One region of the Lysinibacillus sp. UBA6686 genome, then DNA from elsewhere that is predicted to be linked to it. Evidence: riboswitches for the same ligand, from Rfam matches in the RefSeq annotation. Region 1 holds a riboswitch; the other holds the start of a gene.
The links. A riboswitch is a leader RNA that binds a small molecule or an ion and turns the genes downstream of it on or off. The one in region 1 is predicted to bind S-adenosylmethionine.

Region 1 (3,663 bases):
CTGAAATCTACAGCCTATAAACACTATAACAACCATTAATACATGGTGTTAAATGGTTCTTTAGTAAATATTAGCTAGTGAATTGCCGAGATTTTAAGTTCAATGGTATTTTTTGTTTCATCATGAAAAGATACATATTTAGTCATAGTAATGGAGCTATCCTCGCACTGGATAGCTCCATTTTTGCTAAATTTGTAAAGGGTTTAGCGTAATTTTCAATAAAAAGGGTTTATACTAAAGGAAGACAACAAAAATTAGGGGCGGTTAATATGGAAACAGTGGTTGTATTAGGTGGAGGAATTACGGGTTTATGTACGATGCATTATTTACAGCGTCAAGTGAAGGAAAAAAAAATAGATGTAAGGCTGGTGCTTGTTGAAAAAAATACATATCTAGGTGGTAAGTTGTACTCTGAATACGAACAGGGATTCATTATGGAGACAGGGGCAGATTCAATTGTAGCTCGTCATAAAGGTGTTATGGAGCTGGTTGAAGAGCTTAATTTTAAGCAAGATTTGGTATACAACGAAACGGGGATTTCTTATATATACACAAATAATGAGCTCCATGCCATTCCGGCAGATTCAACGTTCGGTATTCCGATGAGCCTTCACTCCCTAGAAGAAAGCACACTTGTATCCGAAGAAGGTAAAAAAGAAGCGTTAAAGGATTTGACAATGCCAAATGTAGGCTTTACAAAAGACAGCTCAATTGGAGAATTTTTAACGTACTATTTAGGGGAGGAGCTTGTTCAAAATCAAATAGCGCCAGTATTAGCAGGTGTGTATTCAGGAGATTTACATCAACTATCGATTGCCTCAACATTACCTTATTTAATTGATTATAAAAATGAGTACGGTAGTATTATTAAAGGTTTTGACGCAAATCGAGAACAATTTGTAAAAGCTGCTAATAAAAAATTTATTTCATTTAAAAATGGTTTATCGTCTTTAATTGATCGTCTTGAAGAAACGTTAACTGATGTAGAAATTTTAAAGGGAATTAGCACTACAAGTGTCAACAAGCAGGAAGATCACTACCAAGTTACTTTAGCAAATGATACGATCATTGAAGCAGATCATGTAGTTTTAGCATTACCTAATGAAACTGTACAGCACTTATTACAGGATGCAACATTGAACCGTTATTTTGACCAATTCAATACTGCCTCCGCTATTACAATTTATTTAGGATTCGATGTACCCGATAGTAGATTACCAGCTGATGGAACAGGCTTTATTGTGTCTCATAATTCAAATGTAATCTGTAATGCATCGACATGGACAAGCCGTAAGTGGAAGCATACTTCAGCAAATGAGCAATTACTTGTTCGACTCTTCTATAAAAGCATTAACCCTGCGTATGAGAAGTTACGTAGGATGACAGATGAAGAATTAGCAGTTGTTGCCTTAGAGGATGTAAGAAAAAGCTTGGGGATTAAAGAAAAACCAAGTGTCGTGAATGTAAGTAGATGGATTGATCAAATGCCGAAATATGATTTAGCACATCGTGAGGCATTACAGGGCTTATTACGAGAGCTCGAAACAAATTATCCAAATTTATCCATTGCAGGCTGCTCTTATTTTGGTGTAGGTATAGGAGCTTGTATTCAAAACGGTAAAAAAATAGGGGATAATATTGCTGGAAAATTATCTTAATTGCAGAATATAAGACAAAAAATTATATTTTTCGTTTGAAATATCCTTTGTTACGTGAAATAGTCTTGACTCAAACGTTTGTTAACGTTATGATTCTTTTAATTATTTAAAAAATTCATACTAAATTCTTATCAAGAGAAGCTGAGGGACTGGCCCAATGACGCTTCAGCAACCAACTTTTTGTCAGGTGCTAAATCCAGAAGACCCTATGGTCGAAGATGAGAAGGAACAAAATTACGAAACGTAAAAGCCTTCTTTGTGTTAAAGAAGGCTTTTTTATTATAGAAAAATAGGAAGAGGGGCTAGTTTTATGGGATTGCTTGAAAAGTTAAAAACGCATGTTCTGACAGCAGATGGTGCAATTGGTACGGTATTATACGGCTATGGCTTGGAATACTGTCATGAGGAAATGAATGTTCAAAGACCAGAATTAATTGAAAAGATTCATAGAGAGTATATCGCAGCTGGAGCCGACATTATTCAAACAAATACTTATGGAGCGAATGCCATAAAATTAGCACGTTACGGATTAGAATCGCGTGTTCAGCAGTTTAATGAAGCAGCTATGACGATTGCCAAGCGAGCAGCTGCAGATGGAGGTCAATTTGTTTTAGGGACTATTGGGGGGATTCGAGGCATTCGAAAAAGCGATGCAACGTTAGAAGAAATTTTAGCGACTGTTGAAGAGCAAGCAACAGTGTTACTGGCTGGGAATCCAGACGGCCTTTTACTTGAAACCTATTATGATTTTGAAGAATTAACGGCGACATTAAAAATGCTTCGAACAAAAACCAAGTTGCCAATCATTGCGCAAGTTTCAATGCATGAACCGGGAGTATTGCAAAATGGTAAGAGTTTAAATAACGCTCTACATGAACTTGAAGCGCTTGGAGCTGATATTGTAGGTGTTAACTGTCGTTTAGGTCCATTCCATACGATTCAAGCATTTGAAGGTGTAGAGCTTCCTGAGAAGGCATTTATGTCAGCATATCCAAATGCATCTCTTCTAGATTTAGAAGACGGGCGTGTTGTTTATGAGTCAGAGACAGACTATTTTGGTCGAGCAGCTGTAGCACTTCGAGATCAAGGCGTCCGTTTAATAGGTGGATGCTGTGGTACAACACCAAAGCATATTGCTGCAGCGAAAAAATACTTAGAGGAATTATCTCCAGTAGAAGAAAAATTAGCGAAGCCTGAGAAAGTAGAGATTGTACGTGAGGCAGAACCTTCAAGATTCGAGCCACTGCATATAAAAGTAAAACGTCAACGTTCGGTTATAGTAGAGTTAGATACACCAAGACATTTAGAAATCGATGGCTTTATTAAAGGTGCTAAAAAATTATATGAGGCAGGCGCAGATGTGGTGATGATGGCGGATAATTCCCTAGCATCGCCAAGAATAAGTAATGTGGCAATGGGCGCTTTATTGAAAGAAACACATGGGGTACGCCCGTTAACACATATTACATGCCGAGATCGTAATTTAATTGGGCTTCAATCCCATTTAATGGGTTTAAATGCACTAGGCATTCATGATATTTTAGCGGTTACTGGAGATCCAACAAAGGTTGGGGATTTCCCAGGGGCAACGAGTGTTTATGACGTATCATCAATGGAGCTTATCCAATTAATCAAACAGTTAAATGAAGGTGTATCTTTTTCAGGGAAGCCGCTACGTCAAAAGGCAAATTTCTCTGTAGCCGCAGCGTTTAATCCGAATGTCCGTGTATTAGACCGAGCTGTATCTCGATTAGAAAAGAAAATTGAACATGGGGCAGATTATTTTATTTCACAGCCTGTCTATACAAAGGAAAAAATTGTAGAAATTTATGAGGCGACAAAGCATTTAGAAGCACCAATTTATATAGGAATTATGCCAGTTACGAGCTATAAAAGTGCAGAGTTCTTACATCATGAAGTTCCCGGCATTAAATTATCTGAAGACGCATTAGCACGGATGAAGGCTTGTGGTGAGGATAAGGAGCACGCGACACTAGAAGGAATT
Region 2 (3,663 bases), on a different contig from region 1:
AAACCCGCAAACAACAGAGCAGGTAATGAGATTAAGCCTCCACCGCCAACCACTGAGTCTACAAAAGCAGCGAGAAACCCAAACGCGATCAATAAAATTACTACATTTACATCTACTTCAAAAAACATGTTGACACCTCATTACATAGTTACTACTGAAATAGTAACTAATTTTCGTTTCTCTGTAAAGATATTTTTTTCATTGGCTTCTATTCGTTAAATTATTCTATAATAAAGGAAATGGAGGGATTGGATGGATGAATTAATCGCCCAATTAAAAGAGCTAGGATTTACAGAATATGAAGCAAAGGCCTATACAGCACTTGTACAAAAGAGCCATATTAGTGCTTATCAGGTCAGCAAAAATTCTGGTATTCCTCGAGCAAGAATTTATGACATTCTGGATGTACTCGTTGAAAAAGGATTAGTGCTAAAAGAGGAAGCTGTTGATCAAACAACTTATTGTTCCATTCCTGTTGAGATGTTTCTGCAGCAAATACAGCAGCGTTGGCAATCGAATTTTACGTCTATTAGTGATCAATTAGAGAAATTAGAATCTAAGGAGCAGGAAGCGGAGCCTAAAGTGTTAATGCTAAAAGGCAGGCAGACCATTATTAATTATTGTCAGTCATTATTAAAAAAAGCTGAGAAAAAAGTACTTCTTTCTATGTGGGAAGAGATGTATGAAGCATTACGAGAGGATATTTATGAGGTGGCTGAACAGGTCGCTGTACATGGTATTACGCTATACGTGGATGAGCCTGTGTCATCCATTGATAGGCATCGAATGACCTATTATACAAAAAAATCTTCCACTCCCCATTGGTTTATCTTGTCTATCGATGGGCAAGAGATGATTTATGGACATTCTCCTTCAAATCTTGAAACCGCTTTTATTACAAATGATCCGGTTCACATCTATTTATTAGAAGATTATATTTGGCATGACGTCCTTATTAATCGTCTACTAAGACGAGATGATCATGAGCTTGAGGAATGGATTACGAAAGAACGAAAGGCATTTTTTGTAGAGTAAAAAATAAAGAATCTGCTTGCCTAATACTTAAGAGGCAAGCAGATTCTTTTTTAATAAAATACTTTATCAACATTATATTTAGAACGGAAAACATTAATGGCATATGTTTCGTAAATTTCACGTTCCATCGGATCTTCGATTTCATATACCTCAATTTTGAAAATTTCTTGACGATGATTTTTCATAGGCGATACATTGTCTTCAAAATGCTTTTTTATACGTTGACGAATTTTACGTGCTTTACCGACAAATAAAAGCTCATTTTTCTCATTGTAAAATAAGAAAATGCCACCTTTGTCTCGTGTGATTTTATGGAAGTCAATAAACCCGTGGTATGGTGTAATGGGTACATCTCCAGGTTTTATATCCTGCTCACGCTGGCGAATGACTATATCTGGTTTCGGAAATTCAATTTTAATCAAGCTAGTTCACGTTCCTCTCTGTTACTAAAGGTATATGTTAACATAATTACAGCATGTTTACCATAAAATTTCATATGTTGCTATGATAATTAGTGTTCATCAAAATTGAGCTGAACATGCATTGTAATGACGAAATATTCTATGTTTTATTGATATTCTTAATTGTTCATGTTACAATTCATTTTAATTAAATAATCTTATCAAGAGAAGCTGAGGGATTTGGCCCGATGACGCTTCAGCAACCTCTAACAAATGTTAGAAAGGTGCTAATTCCAGCAAAGGGTTTTTCCTTTGAGAGATAAGAGTGAACGTGGTAAAGTCCTTCTCATTCTATCTCGCATGGAATGAGGGGGATTTTTTAATTTCATAAAAGTGTCATTGTAATCATTACGATTAACACATTTATAAATAAAAGAGAGGGGAATGCAAGATGCCAATTAATATTCCAAAGAACTTACCAGCTGGAGAACATTTACGAGAGGAAAAAATCTTCGTGATGGAAGAGGATCGTGCGAAAACACAACAAATTCGTCCATTAAATATATTAATTTTAAACTTAATGCCTGAGAAAGAGAAGACAGAGCTGCAGTTACTGCGCTTACTCGGGAATACTCCACTGCAGGTCAATATTACATTTTTAAATACAGCAACACATGAATCAAAAAATGTTAGTAAATCACATTTACAGCTTTTTTACACAACTTTCCAACAAATTCGTCATCGCCGCTTTGACGGCATGATTATTACGGGAGCGCCTGTAGAGAAAATGGCTTTTGAAGAGGTGAATTACTGGCAGGAAATCTCACAAATTATGGATTGGTCTAAGAAAAACGTTACATCGATTCTACATATATGTTGGGGGGCACAGGCTGCTTTATATCATCATTATGGGATCGGGAAGGTTGAACTTCCAGCAAAATGCTCAGGGGTTTACTCGCATGTTATTACAGATTTAACAGTGGACTTAGTGCGTGGCTTTAGTGATTTATTTACAGCACCACATTCTCGTTATACATCTGTTTCAATCGATGAAGTACGCAATCACCCTGATTTACGTTTACTGTCCTATTCAGAGGAAGCTGGTGTATTTATTGTGCAGTCCAAGGATAATAAAAACATTATGATTACAGGTCATCTTGAATATGACGCGACAACCTTAGCAGATGAATACGGACGAGATGTTGCGAAAGGGTTAGACATTGCTGTCCCGGTGAACTATTTCCCGAATGACGACCCAGCAAATGAGCCCATTAATACATGGCGTGCCCACACCCATTTGTTATTCTCAAACTGGTTGAATTACTATGTTTATCAGGAAACACCATATGAATGGGATTTCGTTGATGAAATTGAATATCATATTTAATTAAATTTAAGGTTCAAAAGCCCAATGTCTCAACTGATTAGAGTGAGAGGTTGGGCTTTTGCTATTTCACTCTTTGTTCACAAATACTGCCATTTTTTCCTTTTACAATTTCTATAAAGTTGAATCTACATAATGCATGGTATATTATTTTATCAAATGATAGATTTAACTATCATTTTAAATTTACTGAAAGAAGGGATTCATGATGATTAGTGTAGAGGATGTTCCAAAACCAAAAACATTTGGTCCACTTGGCCATTTGCCTTTAATCGATAAAGAGCAGCCAACATTATCACTTTGTAAGCTTGCAGAAGAGTATGGGCCGATATATCGATTAGAAATTCCAGGTTATACTAGCTTAGTAATATCTGGTCATGAATTGGTAGCTGATGTTTGTGATGTTTCTCGTTTTGATAAACAGATATATAGTGAGTTGGAAAATGTTCGTGCTTTTGGCGGTGATGGTCTATTTACAAGCAGAACAACTGAACCGAATTGGCAAAAGGCTCATAACATCCTACTTCCCACGTTTAGTAAACATGCTATGAAAGATTATCATTCGATGATGATAGATATTAGCACACAGCTGATACAAAAATGGGAACGCTTAAATCCGATGGAAGAAATTGATGTCCCTGAGGATATGACACGATTGACGCTAGATACAATTGGACTTTGTGGCTTCAATTATCGCTTTAATAGCTTTTATAGAGAAACACATAGCCCTTTTATTATGAGCATGGTCCGTGCTTTAAATGAAGCTATGTTAAAAAGTTCTCGATTAAAGATACAAAATCTGATGATGGTTGGCACAAGGCGCCAATTTAACGAAGACATTGA

Region 2: another riboswitch for S-adenosylmethionine. It lies ahead of metA (homoserine O-acetyltransferase MetA); the one in region 1 lies ahead of B2R82_RS10050 (bifunctional homocysteine S-methyltransferase/methylenetetrahydrofolate reductase).

What each region holds. Positions count from the first base shown of each region.
Region 1 covers NZ_DKJS01000040.1:4,776-8,438, forward strand. The annotation lists gene B2R82_RS10045 (protoporphyrinogen oxidase) at 270-1,658, shown strand; SAM riboswitch class I at 1,784-1,883, shown strand; gene B2R82_RS10050 (bifunctional homocysteine S-methyltransferase/methylenetetrahydrofolate reductase) at 1,969-3,663, shown strand, end outside.
Region 2 covers NZ_DKJS01000046.1:49,985-53,647, reverse strand. The annotation lists gene B2R82_RS12355 (TSUP family transporter) at 1-128, opposite strand, end outside; gene B2R82_RS12350 (TrmB family transcriptional regulator) at 253-1,035, shown strand; gene B2R82_RS12345 (nucleotide excision repair endonuclease) at 1,086-1,457, opposite strand; SAM riboswitch class I at 1,652-1,762, shown strand; gene metA (homoserine O-acetyltransferase MetA) at 1,888-2,823, shown strand; gene B2R82_RS12335 (bifunctional cytochrome P450/NADPH--P450 reductase) at 3,029-3,663, shown strand, end outside.